2 regions of the Ralstonia sp. RRA genome follow, and region 2 is predicted to be linked to the other one. Evidence: predicted binding sites of a transcription regulator. Region 2 holds the regulator's gene; the other holds the start of a gene.
The links. The regulator NrdR, encoded in region 2, represses ribonucleotide reductase genes. The targets are predictions, from matches to a motif close to CACNANATNTNGTG.
Positions count from the first base shown of each region.

Region 1: V6657_RS14200 (ribonucleoside-diphosphate reductase subunit alpha) is a predicted target of NrdR. The motif match lies at 4,214-4,227, and genes of this name have one in related genera.

Region 1 covers NZ_CP146091.1:2,948,109-2,955,785, reverse strand. The annotation lists gene V6657_RS14215 (phospholipase C, phosphocholine-specific) at 1-1,466, opposite strand, end outside; gene V6657_RS14210 (hypothetical protein) at 1,506-1,703, opposite strand; gene V6657_RS14205 (alkaline phosphatase family protein) at 1,745-3,766, opposite strand; gene V6657_RS14200 (ribonucleoside-diphosphate reductase subunit alpha) at 4,415-7,390, shown strand; gene V6657_RS14195 (ribonucleotide-diphosphate reductase subunit beta) at 7,545-7,677, shown strand, end outside.
Region 2 covers NZ_CP146091.1:772,087-779,763, reverse strand. The annotation lists gene tolR (protein TolR) at 22-456, opposite strand; gene tolQ (protein TolQ) at 475-1,167, opposite strand; gene ybgC (tol-pal system-associated acyl-CoA thioesterase) at 1,164-1,568, opposite strand; gene ydfG (bifunctional NADP-dependent 3-hydroxy acid dehydrogenase/3-hydroxypropionate dehydrogenase YdfG) at 1,659-2,411, opposite strand; ZMP/ZTP riboswitch at 2,551-2,686, shown strand; gene glyA (serine hydroxymethyltransferase) at 2,818-4,065, shown strand; gene nrdR (transcriptional regulator NrdR) at 4,182-4,646, shown strand; gene V6657_RS03760 (type IV pilin protein) at 4,690-5,124, opposite strand; gene V6657_RS03755 (hypothetical protein) at 5,121-5,480, opposite strand; gene V6657_RS03750 (PilC/PilY family type IV pilus protein) at 5,491-7,677, opposite strand, start outside.

The DNA of each region.
Region 1 (7,677 bases), 1.6 Mb from region 2:
GAATCGGCCGTCGCCTTGTCGCGGCTAGGCAGCGTCGGCAGCGTTTCGTTGTTCGGGTTGACGAAGTTGAAGGCGCTGGTCAGGTCGCCCAGTACGGCGCGGCGGTACGCGCTGATGTTCGGTTCCTTGACGTTGAAGCGCAGTTCTAGGAAGCGCAGCACCGAAGTGTGGTCGAACGCTTGCGAGTTGACCCAGCCACCACGGCTCCACGGCGAGATGATGTACATCGGTACGCGCGGACCGGGGCCGTACGGATTCTTGTCGGTGTGGTACTCGCCGGTGGTGCTCACAGTCGATTTGCCAGCCAGCACGCCGTTGTCATAGGCCGGAGCGGCAGGCGGCGGCACATGGTCGAAGAAGCCGTCGTTTTCGTCAAAGTTGACGATGAGTACGGTCTTGCTCCACACGGCCGGGTTGGCGGTCAGCGCGTTGAGCACTTCCTGCGTGTACCACGCGCCCTGCACGGGGCTCGACGGTCCGGGGTGTTCGGAGTAGGTGGCCGGCGCGACGATCCACGACACCTGCGGCAGAAGACCTGCGGCGATGTCGTCCTTGAGCGATTGCAGGAAACCGCCGTCGGGCATGGTGTTGCCGACGCCCTTGATCAGCGGGCTGATCGTCTCATCGGCCGGGGTGTACGGCGGGAACGGGCTGCCGTCCTTCAGGTTGCCGCGCGCGGCGTTGGCGTCGCGGTAGGCTTTGAAGCCGGCGAGCGGGTTGTCGGTGAAGTTGTCCGGCATGTTCTGGTAGACCTTCCACGACACGCCGGCGGTTTGCAGGCGTTCGGGGTAGGTCGTCCAGTTGTAGGTGACGCCGGCGTCGAGGTGGTCGCCGCTGTTGTCGATGACGGGGCCACCGGCTGCACCGGTCGGGTCATTGGTGCCCGTCCAGTGGAACAGGCGGTTGGTGTTGGTGCCGCCGTGGAAGCCGCAGTGGTATGCGTCGCACAGCGTGAAGGCGTTGGCCAGTGCGAACTGGAAGTCCAGCTCGGCCTGCTTGTAATAGCCCATCGACTGCGTCTGCTTGTAGGTCGGCCACTTGCTCATGCGGCCGAGGTCCCACGCGTTTTGCGCATCGGGGTAGCTGTGCGGTGTGCCTGAGACGCGCTGCGCGTTGCCGGCGCTGCTGTCCAGGTAGTACGGCAGTACCACGCGGCTCGGGCCACTGCTTGGCACGTAGGTCTGCTGCCAGACGTTCAGGCCGCCGGCCAGCGGAATCGGGAAGCGATCGCCAAAACCGCGTACGCCTTGCAGCGTGCCGAAGTAGTTGTCGAACGAGCGGTTCTCCTGCATCAGGATCACCACGTGTTCAATGTCGCGCATCGTGCCGGTCGCGTTGTTGGCGGGAATGGCCAGCGCGCGGCGGATCGACGGCGGGAAGGCAGCCAGCGCGGCGGCGGAAATCGCGCCCGTGCTGGCCAGTTTGAGGAAGTTGCGGCGGCTGCCGTTGTTGGTGTTGGAGGTCATGTCGGTCTCAAACGCAAGTCGATGGAGAGGCAGTGCGGCTTACGGAGCGCAGTGCAGGTTCGGCTTGTTGGCCGGCGGTTGGCCGGGCTGATCCGGCTGGGCCGTGCCGGGGGTGCCGGTGCCCGGCGTGCCGTCGTTCGAATCGCCGCCGCAGGCCGACAGCGACAAGGTGGCGGCGCACAGCAGCATGGCGGCCAGCCAGTGCGGCCGCGCAAGATGGTGGGTGAAAGGCTTCATGAGCGGTCTCGTTCGGGGTGAGGGTGGGGGGATCAGGGGCATCAAGGATTGAGCGACGACAGCGGCTGGTGCGAGCCGTTGATTGACTTGAGTTCGTCCAGCGTCAGGCGGCGCGTCCACATGGCCAGGTCGTCGTAGGCCATCACGCCCTTGAGCGCGCCTGGGTTGTTGGGCACGTAGTTGTGCGTGGCGTCGTCGTTCACGCCCCAGACCTTGGTGGCCAGGCCGTTGAGTTTGGTGACGTCGGTGTTGGCGATGGCACGGTCTTCGGTCTTCTGCACACCCAGTACCGGGTCGAGGATGTAGGCGCTGAACAGCTTGGCCTGCGTGTCCACCGACAGGGCCAGGTAGGCCCACTGGTTGGCGCTGAACTTCATGCCCTGGATGTCGTCGCGCTTGCCGCCGCTGCCCAGGTTGAAGCGCACCTCGCAGCCACCCCACAGGGCGATGGCAATGCCCGGGTTGGCGCCGGAGTAATAGTTCTTGTTGGAGAGGATCGGCTCACCCGTGCCGTTGCCCTGCGTGCAGTCCGACTTGAACCAGAAGCCGATGGTGAATTGCGGGCTTTGCGCGATGTCGGCGCCAGTCTGCGTGAGCTTGTAGGCATCGATGCGCGAATCGACCGACAGTGCCTTGCCGCCAAACGGGTCGGTCACGGCCGAGCCGCCGTCGGTGCCGGCCACCCACGGGCCCAGCGTCGAACTGTTCTTGCGATCCGTCGGCGGCAGCGGGTCGAAGCTGTAGTACGTCGCCAGGCTGTTGGTCAGCGTCGTCGCCAGCGGTATCGGCGCCACGTAGTTGATCTGCGCCAGCATCGACACCGGCACGTTGTTGCGCACCAGTGTGTAGTTGATGCGGTAGAGGCCGTTTGCGGTGGCGATGGTGCTGTCGGTGTACTGCGTGGCCGTGGCGGGCAGCGTGGCGACTTGCGTGCCGTCGCGCAGCACGGTGATCGGGCCGCTGGCGGTGGTCGGGTTTTGCCAGTTCAGCACCAGCGAGGCGTTGTAGGTGCCCACCGTGCTCTGGAGGTTGCGCACGCCCACCGTGCTGGCCGTGAGCGCGGCGCCGTCGAGCTTGTGTGCCGTAGTCGGCACCGCAGCGTTCAGTTGCGCCAACACGGTCGGCACGATGTCGGCCTCGCTCGGCAGGGCGGCCAGCGCAGCTTCGGTCGTGGGGGCCGCCGTGCCGTTCTTGCCCAGCACTGGGTTGACGGTCTTGTTGAGCGCGATGAATGCGGTGCGGTTTTCCAGCGTGGGCGCCGAGGTGGTGGCGCCGGTGGCATCCAGCCCGTGGCTGGTCGTGACGACCACGAGCCAGTCCTCGTTCGGGTTGGCGGTGCGGCGTTGGGCGATGGCGGCCTGCAGCGTGCCGAGTGCCTGGTCGACGTTGCTCAGGGCAGCGGCATACGCATCGCTTTGCAGGCCCGAGGCGAGTGCGGCCGCGGCCGGTGCGGTGTACTGCGCAAAGACGACGTCATAGCCGGATTGCACGAGGCGCACGCTGTTTTGCGTGACGCAGCTGTCCACCTGGGCGCAGTCGACCAGCGTATCGAGGATACCGGCCTGTTGATCGGCCTTGAGCAGCGCAGGCAGGACCGCTGAGCTGACGGCCGCGCCCAGGCGTTGCGTGGTGCCAGCGGCCTTGGCGGCGGTGCGCGCGTAGCTGAAGACGCTCGGGGTGGCCAGGGTGGTGACAGTGTCGTCGGTGACGCCGTGGCGGTTCTGCCAGGTGCCCGACAGCACGGTGGCCCAGCTCGGCGTATCCAGCGGCGGTTGTGCGGTGGTCGTACCCAGCGTGCCGCCGGTCGAGGCGGGCAGTACGGACAGCGCGCCCAGGTTCGGCAGGCTGCGTTGCAGCAGCGCGCTCTGCACCTGCGCGTAGGTGGCGCCGTCCACGCCCACCACCAGCACCTTCTTGCTGGCGCTGGTGGCCGGCGCGGTCGTGCCGCCGGGGTTGGCGACGGGTGCACTGTCGCTGCCCCCGCCGCAGGCCGTCAGCGTGGCGGCCACGGTTGCGCCCAGCGCGGCCGTGAGCAGGCGGCGGGCAGGTTGGTTCGATGCCATGTTGGTTTCCTCGGTCGTGTGGTGCGCGGCATGTGCGCCGCGGTGATTGCGCTCCCCCGCAATGCGACCGAAGAGTAGGGACGGGGCCTGTCGCTCAGGTGACAGGCGCGGCAAGAATGCTGATGCCGCTATTTGGATTTCTTGAACGCACTAGGAATCGTCGGAAGCCGACGGCGGTGCATCGGCGCACCAGTGCAGTGCACGCCACACATACCCCTACCGCAGATGAGGTGACGTCTATCGAACTTGCGTAGGTGATAGAAAGAATTATTCTGGGAGAGTGCGCATTGCGACGCCGCACGCGAGCCCCGACGACCCGTTGTGCCGCCTGCGATGGCGGGCTTGCGGCACTGCATTTCGATTGCAAAAAAGCCCCTGAAACCCCATCTGTCAAGACTAGGCAAATTCGATTGGCCCACTATACTTAGCGCCAATCCCGGGGTGACACACTAGATGTAGTGGTGAATTTCCGGGATTCTCATTTCGGCGCCCGCGCGGGGGCGAGCGTACGGCAGGTCGAGCCGACGCTTGGGGGCCGAGGAAGGGCAAGGGCCTTTTCCGTCTCTTTTTCTCTGCGCGGCGCAAGGGTTTGCCAAGGGTTCATCACCCCGGGCGAGCCGCCAATCGAACGGTTCAACAGGAGTCCTTATGCAAACGGCCCAATCCGAAATCCACTCCGGCACCGCCAATCCTTCCCAATTTGCGCAAAGCGCCGGCGGCACGGCCGTGGCCTCCGGCACCGCCCTCGGCGTCAACCTGGCCGACTACAAGATCATCCGCCGCAACGGCGCCGTGGTCAGCTTCGAGCCCTCCAAGATCGCTGTGGCGATGACCAAGGCCTTCCTCGCCGTGAATGGCGGGCAGGGCGCTGCTTCCGCGCGTGTGCGCGAGCTGGTCGACCAACAGACGCAGAACGTGGTGCGCGCCCTGCTGCGCAGCCGCCCGAATGGCGGCACGTTCCACATTGAAGACGTGCAGGATCAGGTCGAACTGGCCCTGATGCGCTCGGGCGAGCATGACGTGGCCCGCGCCTACGTGCTGTACCGCGAGCGTCGCGCCCAGGAGCGCGCGCAAGCCGGCGAAACGCAGCAGCAACCGGCCTTCATTGGCCTGAATGTGACCGACGGCGGTATCACCCGTCCGCTGGACATGGCTGCGCTGCGCAACGTGATCGTCTCGGCCTGCGAAGGCCTGGGCGAAGCGGTGGATCCGGAGCCGATCCTCAAGGAAACGGTCAAGAACCTGTATGAAGGCGTGCCGATGACGCAGGTGTACGACTCGGCCATCCTGGCCTCGCGTACCCTGATCGAAAAGGACCCGGCGTACAGCCAGGTCACCGCGCGCATCCTGATGCACACGATCCGCCGCGAGATCCTCGGTGAAGAAGTCACGCAAGCCGAAATGAGCGCGCGTTACGTCGACTACTTCCCGCAGTTCATCAAGCGCGGCATCAACGCCGAGCTGCTCGACGACAAGCTGGCCCAGTTCGACCTGGCCCGCCTGGGTGCGGCGCTGGACGCCTCGCGTGACTTCCAGTTCAACTACCTCGGCCTGCAGACGCTGTACGACCGCTACTTCCTGCACATCAACGAAACCCGCATCGAGATGCCGCAGGCATTCTTCATGCGCGTCGCGATGGGCCTGGCGCTGAACGAAATCGACCGCGAAGCCCGCGCTATCGAGTTCTACCAACTGCTGTCGTCGTTCGACTTCATGTCGTCGACGCCGACGCTGTTCAACTCGGGCACGCGCCGTTCGCAACTGTCGTCGTGCTACCTGACCACCGTGTCGGATGATCTGGACGGCATTTACGAAGCGCTGAAGGAAAACGCGCTGCTCTCCAAGTTCGCCGGCGGCCTGGGCAACGACTGGACCAATGTGCGTGCCCTGGGCTCGCACATCAAGGGCACGAACGGCAAGTCGCAAGGCGTGGTGCCGTTCCTGAAGGTCGTCAACGACACGGCTGTGGCCGTGAACCAAGGCGGCAAGCGCAAGGGCGCCGTCTGCGCGTACCTGGAAACGTGGCACCTGGATATCGAAGAATTCCTGGAGCTGCGCAAGAACACCGGCGACGACCGCCGCCGCACGCACGACATGAACACGGCCAACTGGATTCCGGACCTGTTCATGAAGCGCGTGATGGAAGGTGGCGAGTGGACGCTGTTCTCGCCGTCCACCTGCCCGGACCTGCATGACAAGGTCGGCAAGGCATTCGAGCAAGCCTATCTGGCCTATGAAGACAAGGTCGCGCGCGGCGAGATCAAGCTCTTCAAGAAGATGCCGGCGCTGCAACTGTGGCGCAAGATGCTGGGCATGCTGTTCGAAACCGGCCACCCGTGGATCACGTTCAAGGACCCGTGCAACATCCGCAGCCCGCAGCAGCACGTGGGCGTGGTGCACAGCTCCAACCTGTGCACGGAAATCACGCTGAACACCAACGACAGCGAAATCGCCGTGTGCAACCTGGGTTCGGTGAACCTGGTCGCTCACCTGGTCAAGCAGGCCGACGGCAGCGTCGTGCTGGATCACGAGAAGCTGAAGAAGACCGTGCGCACCGCGATGCGCATGCTCGACAACGTGATCGACATCAACTACTACGCCGTCAAGAAGGCGCGTGATTCCAACCTGCGCCACCGTCCGGTCGGCATGGGCATCATGGGCTTCCAGGACGCGCTGCACGTGCTGCGTGTGCCGTACGCCAGCGATGCAGCGGTGCAGTTTGCTGACACCTCGATGGAAGCCGTCTGCTACTACGCCTACTGGGCGTCGACCGAGCTGGCCGAAGAGCGTGGCCGCTACAGCAGCTACAAGGGCTCCCTGTGGGATCGCGGCATCCTGCCGCAAGACTCGCTCAAGCTGCTGGCCGAAGAGCGCGGCGGCTATCTGGAAACGGATATGTCGTCGACGATGGACTGGGACAGCCTGCGCGCCCGCATCAAGCAACACGGCATGCGCAACTCGAACTGCGTGGCGATCGCCCCGACGGCAACGATCTCCAACATCATCGGCGTGTCGGCCTGTATCGAGCCGACGTACCAGAACCTGTACGTCAAGTCGAACCTGTCGGGCGAGTTCACGGTGGTCAACGACTACCTGGTGCGCGACCTGAAGGCACGCGGCCTGTGGGACGAAGTGATGGTCGCCGACCTGAAGTACTTCGACGGCTCGCTGGCCCGCATCGACCGCATTCCGCAAGACCTGCGCGACCTGTACGCAACGGCCTTCGAAGTGGAGCCGACGTGGCTGGTGGAAGCGGCCTCGCGTCGCCAGAAGTGGATCGACCAGGCACAGTCGCTGAACATCTACATGGCCGGCGCCTCGGGCAAGAAGCTGGACGACACCTACAAGCTGGCCTGGCTGCGTGGCCTGAAGACCACGTACTACCTGCGCACGATCGGCGCCACGCACGTCGAGAAGTCGACCGTGTCGCGCGGCACGCTGAATGCGGTGTCGTCGGGTAGCGATGTGGGTGGTGTGTCGGCTGCAGGTGCAGCCCCGGCCGCTCCGGCCAGCGCGCTGGATGCCGCGGCTGCCACCGCCCAGGCGATGCCGGAAGCTGAAGGCGCCGTGTGCACGATGCGCCCCGGCGACCCCGGTTTCGAAGAATGCGAAGCCTGCCAATAAGGCACTGAGCGGGCTGTTACCAAAGCGCCCCAGGGGCCGCATGGCATCAACAATGCGGCCCATTCACTGACATCGGCGACCGGGCCGGTGTTGCGTGTGTATCGAAACATGCGCTCCACTGGTCGGTCCAACAGAAATACAACGGAGAAACTCCATGCTGAGCTGGGACGACGACGTCAAACCTGCCGCACATCCGCAAGCTGCGCCGCAGCCCGCGTACCAACCGCAGCCGCAACTGCAACCTGTCTCTGCTGACCAGGGTGGCGTGCTGCCGCCGTCGGCCACGC
Region 2 (7,677 bases):
CGCCCGGAAACAGCTTCGCGTTCATTGCGACTTCACCATCAGGCCGACACGCTTGACGCCGTCGCCCTTCAACACGCTCATCACCGTCAGCACGCGGTCGTACTGCACGGCCTTGTCGGCGGCAATCACGACCGGCTGATCGGGGTTCTCATCGGTACGCTGCTTGACGAAGGCACGCAGCTCATTGTTATTGGCGAGCTTCTGTTCGGTGGCACCCGAGCCCGTCTTGATGCGAGCAAGGATCGTGCCGTCGCCCTTGATAGTCACGACGATGGGCGGCTGGGTCTGTTGCGGTGTGGCGTTGGCCACCGACGGCAGGTTGACCACACCGGGGTTCACCACGGGCGCCGCCACCATGAAGATGACCAGCAGCACCAGCATCACGTCGATGTACGGAACGACGTTGATGTCGGCCTTGGCCCGTCGGGCGCGGCGCGTTCTCTGGATGGTAGCCATGACGATGCTCCTTAGCGCTTAACGTGTTTGGCGCTGGAGGATGTTCGAAAACTCTTCCATGAAGCTCTCGAACCGGTTGGCCAGACGGTCCAACTCGGTGGCGTAGCGGTTGTAGGCGATCACCGCCGGAATGGCCGCGAACAGGCCGATGGCCGTGGCCACCAGCGCTTCGGCAATACCGGGCGCCACAGCCGACAGCGTGGCCTGCTGCACGTTGGACAGGCCACGGAACGCGTTCATGATCCCCCACACCGTGCCGAACAGGCCGATGTACGGGCTGACCGAGCCGACCGACGCCAGGAACGGCAGGTGCGATTCAAGCGAATCCATCTCGCGCTGGTAGGCGGCGCGCATGGCGCGGCGGGCGGCGTCGAGGATGGCGCTTGGGTCGCCACCGCCGCGCTGCTGCTCGCGCGTTTTGAGGTATTCGCGCATGCCGGCTTCGAAAATGCGCTCCAGCGCGCCCGTCTTGTGGCGGTTGTTGGCAGCGCTCTGGTACAGCGCCTGCAAATCACCGCCGGCCCAGAAATCGCGTTCGAACGTTTCGGTCTGGCTGCGTGCAGCGCGCAGTGCAAAGGCTTTGCGGAAGATGTACGTCCAGGAGAACAGCGACATCACCAGCAGCAGGCCCATGACAAACTGGACCAAGAGACTGGCGTGCAGCACCAGCGATACGATCGACAGATCTTGTGTGACCTCGACGGGATTCATGCGGCAGCTTTGATGGTTGCGAGTACGGGAGCGGGGATCGGGGTCGGCCGGAATGTGAGCCGGTCGACACATCCAACACGAATCGTGCCTGAGGCGAGTAGAACGTCACCGCGCCAGCCTTCCTGGGCGAATTGGACTGACGCCGGGCCAACCCGTTCCATACGCGAACGGATCTGGACCAGATCATCCAGGCGGGCAGGTGCGCGGTAGTCCACAGCGGTGCTGCGCACCACAAAAATGGCCCCAGTCGTGTCGGCCAGCGCCTGCTGGTCGACCCCGAGCGCGCGCAGCCATTCGGTGCGGGCGCGCTCAAAGAATTTCAGATAGTTGGCGTAGAACACCACGCCGCCTGCGTCGGTATCTTCCCAATACACGCGCAGGTTCCAGTCAAAAGAAGACATCCGGCAATTTTACCAAGGCTCAAATGACAGCCAGCCATCCACCGGCCGGCCGAGGGCTTGCATGGAAGCGCAAACCCTGCATGACACGGCTTAAGCCATGCCCCGCGTCACGCTGGTGGCCGAGAATGACTGGCAAACGGGCATCAGCTCGATTGCGTTGACATTGAAGTGCGGTGGCAGCGCTGCCATCCAGTAGACGGCTTCGGCGATGTCGTCAGCAGTGAGGGCCTCCGTGCCTTCGTAGACCTTGTCCACGCGGGCATCGTCGCCCTTGAAACGGACGTTGGAGAACTCAGTGCCGGAGCACAGGCCCGGCTCGATGTTCGATACGCGCACGCGGGTGCCGGTCAGATCAGCGCGCAGGTTCAGCGAGAACTGGCGCACGAACGCCTTGGTCGCGCCATACACGTTGCCGCCCGGGTACGGGTACGTCCCGGCAATCGAACCGATGTTGATGACATGGCCACGATTGCGCTCGACCATGGCCGGAAGCAACGCGCGCGTCATATGGACCAGGCCGGAGCAGTTGGTGCCGATCATGCGGTCCCAGTCAGTCAGGTCGGCACGCTGGGCGGGCTCCAGACCGAGCGCCAGGCCGGCGTTGTTGACCAGCACGTCGACCTCGCGCCAGCCTTCCGGCAGCGAGCCCGGCAGCGCGGCAACAGCGGTGGCATCCAGCACATCCAGCACGACTGGCAGAAGCGCGTCGCCCAGTTCGGCCTTGAGCGCATCCAGACGATCCTGACGGCGGCCGCCCGCGATCACGCGATGGCCTTCCCGCACGAAACGTCGGGCGATAGCTGCACCGAAGCCGGCGGTTGCGCCGGTCACGAATACGATCATGGAGTGTCTCCAAGCCTGAAAAAATGCGAAAAACAGAGTTTACCTGAAGCATTGCCGCCTGTTGCGCCGCAATGTGCTTGGGCAAGCGCCCCGCGCCTTGCGGCAGTCAAGGGCCTGTCGTACACTCGCGGGCAACCATTCCACCTTGCGCGACTGGCGAATCCCGGGGCTGCAGCAACACACCGCAGACCTCGGCAGTGGGCACCGACCACGAGGAAGCGCAAGGTTTCTGGCGTCATGCACAACGACGCCTGCCGCTCGCCTGGGCAGCGAATGGGAAGCAAAGGGTGACTTGGGCACCCGCTGCAATCGGCCAACACCGGGAGCAGCGTCCAAGCCGCGCGCGTTTCCCCCGCCTCGCCCGACCATCGCCTTTTTCCGTTTCGATTCAGACCAGACACTCGCCATGTTCGAACGCAGCCGCTATACGATCGACCAGATCGATCCCGAAATCTTCGCCGCCATCCAGAAGGAAAATCAGCGTCAAGAAGACCATATCGAGCTGATTGCCTCCGAGAACTACACCTCGCCGGCCGTGATGGCCGCGCAAGGTTCGCAACTGACCAACAAGTACGCTGAGGGCTACCCCGGCAAGCGCTACTACGGCGGTTGCGAATATGTGGACGTGGTTGAGCAACTCGCCATCGACCGCGTGAAGCAACTGTTTGGCGCCGAAGCCGCCAACGTGCAGCCGAACTCGGGCTCGCAGGCCAACCAGGGCGTGTTCTTCGCCGTGCTCAAGCCGGGCGACACGATCATGGGCATGAGCCTGGCCGAAGGCGGCCACCTGACGCACGGCATGGCGCTGAACATGAGCGGCAAGTGGTTCAACGTGGTCAGCTACGGCCTGAACGCCAAGGAAGACATCGACTACGACGCACTCGAAGCCCTGGCGCAAGAGAAGAAGCCGAAGCTGATCATCGCTGGCGCATCGGCATTCGCCCTGCGCATCGATTTCGAGCGCATCGGCAAGATCGCCAAATCGATCGGCGCGTACTTCATGGTCGACATGGCCCACTACGCTGGCCTGATCGCCGCGGGCGTGTACCCGAACCCGGTGCCGCACGCTGACTTCGTGACCACGACCACCCACAAGAGCCTGCGCGGCCCGCGCGGTGGCGTGATCCTGATGAAGGCCGAGCACGAGAAGGCCATCAACTCGGCGATCTTCCCGGGCATCCAGGGTGGCCCGCTGATGCACGTGATCGCCGGCAAGGCGGTGGCGTTCAAGGAAGCGCTGTCGCCGGAGTTCAAGGCTTACCAGGAACAAGTGGTGAAGAACGCCCGCGCCATGGCCGAAACGCTGATGGCCCGTGGCCTGCGTATCGTGTCGGGCCGCACCGAGAGCCACGTGATGCTGGTGGACCTGCGTGCCAAGAACATCACCGGCAAGGAAGCCGAGAAGGTGCTGGGCGACGCGCACATCACCGTCAACAAGAACGCCATCCCGAACGATCCGGAAAAGCCGTTCGTGACCTCGGGCGTGCGCCTGGGCTCGCCGGCCATGACCACGCGCGGCTTCAAGGAAGCTGAGGCCGTGAAGGTCGCGCACCTGATCGCCGACGTGCTGGACAACCCGCACGATGAAGCGAACATCGCTGCCGTGCGCGCCAAAGTGGCTGAGTTGACCAAGCAGTTCCCGGTCTACGCCTAAGCACTTGACCATGGCCGGGCAACTGGCCACGTAGTACTCTGCCGCGATGGGCCACCCCGGCCATCGCGGCGTTGTTCTTTTAGCGCTGTGCGTTTGAGGTTTCCGAGGAGAGCGGCATGAAATGCCCCTTTTGCGGCCACGCGGCCACCCAGGTGATTGAGACCCGTATGTCGGAGGAAGGCGACACCGTGCGCCGCCGCCGCCGCTGCGAGTCCTGCGACCGCCGCTTCACGACCTACGAACGCATCGAGCTGTTCTTCCCGGCCGTCGTCAAAAAGAACGGCAGCCGCGTCGATTACGACCGCAGCAAGGTCAAGGACTCCATGCGCCTAGCGCTGCGCAAGCGCCCTGTCTCCGCCGAGGCCATCGACGAGGCCATCGCTCGCATTGAAGAAAAACTGCTCAGCCACGGCGAGAAGGAAATCGGCAGCGACCGCGTGGGCGAGCTGGTGATGCGCGAACTCAAGCGGCTGGACAAGATTGGGTATATCCGGTTTGCGTCGGTGTACCGGAGTTTTGAGGATCTGGCGGAGTTTCGCGATGTGCTGGATGAGGTTGCGGCGACGAGTGTGCGCAAATAGCACGCACGCGAACGGTTTGTATCGCTGCACGATCCCCCGACGACTACCAACAGCTCGACGCCGTAAGCGTGCCCCCGGACACCATTTTATTCCCCGCCTGATCGTAGCTGAAGGTACCGCACGCATCCGCTGCCTGACCGGCCTGCGGAACGGCTTGAACCGTATAGACCGTCTGCGTAGGCGCGACGGAGAAACTCAGAGCGTAGTAGCCGTTGTCTGACTTGGTATTGGCGTAGACACCGCTGGCGCCCAATGTCGCGCCCGCATAGGTGTTGCCCAATGAGCGGTATTGCTCCATTTTCTGAGCCACCGCGAGCAATGCCGTTTTGGCATCCGCACGCCTGGACTTCTGTATGTAGCCGTTGAGCGACGGATAGGCCACGACGGCGAGGATGCCCACAATAGCGACCGTGATCATCAGCTCAATCAATGTGAAGCCGCGGGGCAAACGCCGAGAGCGAGAGAGTCCTGTGTTCATTGGAGGTAGATAACTGAAATCGTCCGTTCAGAGGCGTCCTTCGGATCCAGCAGGAAACGAATCTCCTGCCCCTGACGCAACGACGAGAGGCGGCCCTCATCCCCAGCAGGGCCAAATACGCGCACCGCACGACCGACCTGAAGGCGGTTACCGTGCACGTCAATCTCACCTTTATCCAGATTGAGCGCGGTGACCACGCCACGTAGCATGCGAGGTGCTTCACTCGCATGGGGCTGCGCCCGACTCGACGCCGGGCTGAGCGTCACGCCACCAGGCTCGCCACCTCCCAGCGCCAGCGCACCATATGCTGCATTGCCTGCCAGCACAAAGGTGGCAATCACACATAGCTTCTTCATACCTGCCCCCTCAGTTCAATTGCCGCCATGCAACACGGCCACGGGAACCCTTACCTGCCGTTTCACCAATCACTTGAATGGCACCCGCCGAAGTATTGACGTATTTGTTTTCAAATGGCGAGGCGCCCGGTGCTTGAATGGGCTGCAAAAAGCCCGGAGCAGCGGGAATTGAGCCGACTTGTCGACCACTCGTATTGGCGGGCGAACCGCCATATTGGAGTAGATCCGAGTTGTTGATGACTCCATCGCCATTGGTATCGAAGGTCGGACTATCCAAACGGTTGCCCGTAAAGACATCCAACTCCATCACCCAGCCGGTACCACCGGCGCTGCATTGGGCGGTGGACGGGATGACAGTGTTAAAAATCACACGACCAGAACGAATGGTCGCATCTGTCACAGCACGCTCTCCGGTAGTCGGCAAGTTGATATACCAACCGAGCTTCGAGCTGTTGTAGGACCCAAGCGAAATTGCATTGTCGCCGGACCGAAGCGCGTCCAAGGTTGGCGCTCCTACCGCGTGTGTCGTGATGCGATACGTGTTGCCGTCGGGACCCGTTGTTGTACCCAACACCGACTGCTGCTGAAGATTAGACAGGCCGCTGATCGTGGCGCCCTTGTCGATGATGCCGTAGAAGGTCTGTCCAGCCGTCGACGCTGTATCGGTCGTTGTGAAGTACTGCCCCGTGCCGAAGACCAGGAGGTAGTTACCTTGCAAATTTCGAGTCACGTCCGGGCGTACCGTGATCGGCTGCCCCCCCGTACTGAACAACGGCTGTGGACTGCCGGAGGTTCCAAATGCAACACCCCAATTGCTGACTGCGCTGCTCGACAGGTCGAACTTCCACATGTTGCCCGCCAGATCGCCGGCATAAACCACGTCGGCAATGCCATCCCCGTTGGTATCAACGGCGATAGGTCCTGACAGGCCATTTGGCGCAGCGGTCGTGCCAGCGTTCGTATCAATCTTTGCAGTGACCGCTCCGGTTTCTGCATCCAACACAAACAGCACTGCGTGGCCGGTCGTGCTCGCCGCACCATCAGACTGCGTGCTGTTGTAACCATTGGCCACAATAACGGACCACCTTCCGTTGTTTGTTTTGACGATCAACGGTTGGCCAAAGCTATAGCCCATGTCTGCGTCATTCGCGTCGGTGAATTCCCAGCGCGCGACCTGGCTCGCGGTCGACTCAGTGAACTTCGACGGATCGGTGACGTCGAGCGCGAAAATGCCCTGTCCTCCACCGGCCAGCGCACCTGACAGCAACGTATGCCACCCGCTCTTATAGAAGGTGTCCCCCACCGTGACGGAGCCGTCCGCGAAGTACTGGTGTGTGTAGGTCGGAGCGGTCAGCATACTGAGGTTGCTGTAGATGACCGCCGGAACATAGGCCATTGACTCTTTCCCCGTAGACGCATTGATCCCGTGCAGCATGCCATCATTGGCTCCGACGTAAATCATCGGCGTCCGATTGCGCCAGGTCGATACGAATGCGGAGTAAGGGGCGCTCTCCATGTTGTCTGGATAGTTGAACGCAGGCGCGCCGACGTAGTTGGGCGATGAGTGAATGATGTCGCCCAGCTTGCTCGTCGGACGATTGCGAAACGACGGTGTGCAGGATCCACACGTATTGGCTTCGTTGGCATTGTTGCCACGCAGATAGGACACACGCTGCGAGCCATAGCCGTCGTTGGTGGTCTGACTGGCGTTGTAGTTCAGCTTGGTCGATTGCGCCGCATCCATCTCGGTCGCCTTCGGCGAACCCGGCGATGCAGGCCATCGGAACGGAATACCGCGAGCGCCAAGAGCCGCAGACGGCTTGTACGTCAGGATCTGGCGCCCGGTATCCCAGTTCTGTGAATTGATCTGCTGGCCGGCATCCCAGAGTTGGCTGCCGATCGAACCGTCCGAGTTAATGGCATATGCAAGCAACTGCCCCGACCAGTCCGCGCTGCTGAACTTGGCCTGATACAAGGCAGTGCCTGACCCCCAGGAACCCGCGTTCAGGGAAACGGCCGAAGCCGCTGCCACCTTGGTGGTAATGTCCGCCGCGATGCTCTGGAACTGCTGCTGCAGCGTTGCGGGATCCGAGCTCAGGTAAGCATTGCCCGTCCCCCCGAGCTTCGCCATTTGGTTGAGCACAGCTACCGAAGCCGGGTTGGACACCGTGCTACCCATCCCGACCACGTAGGTCTG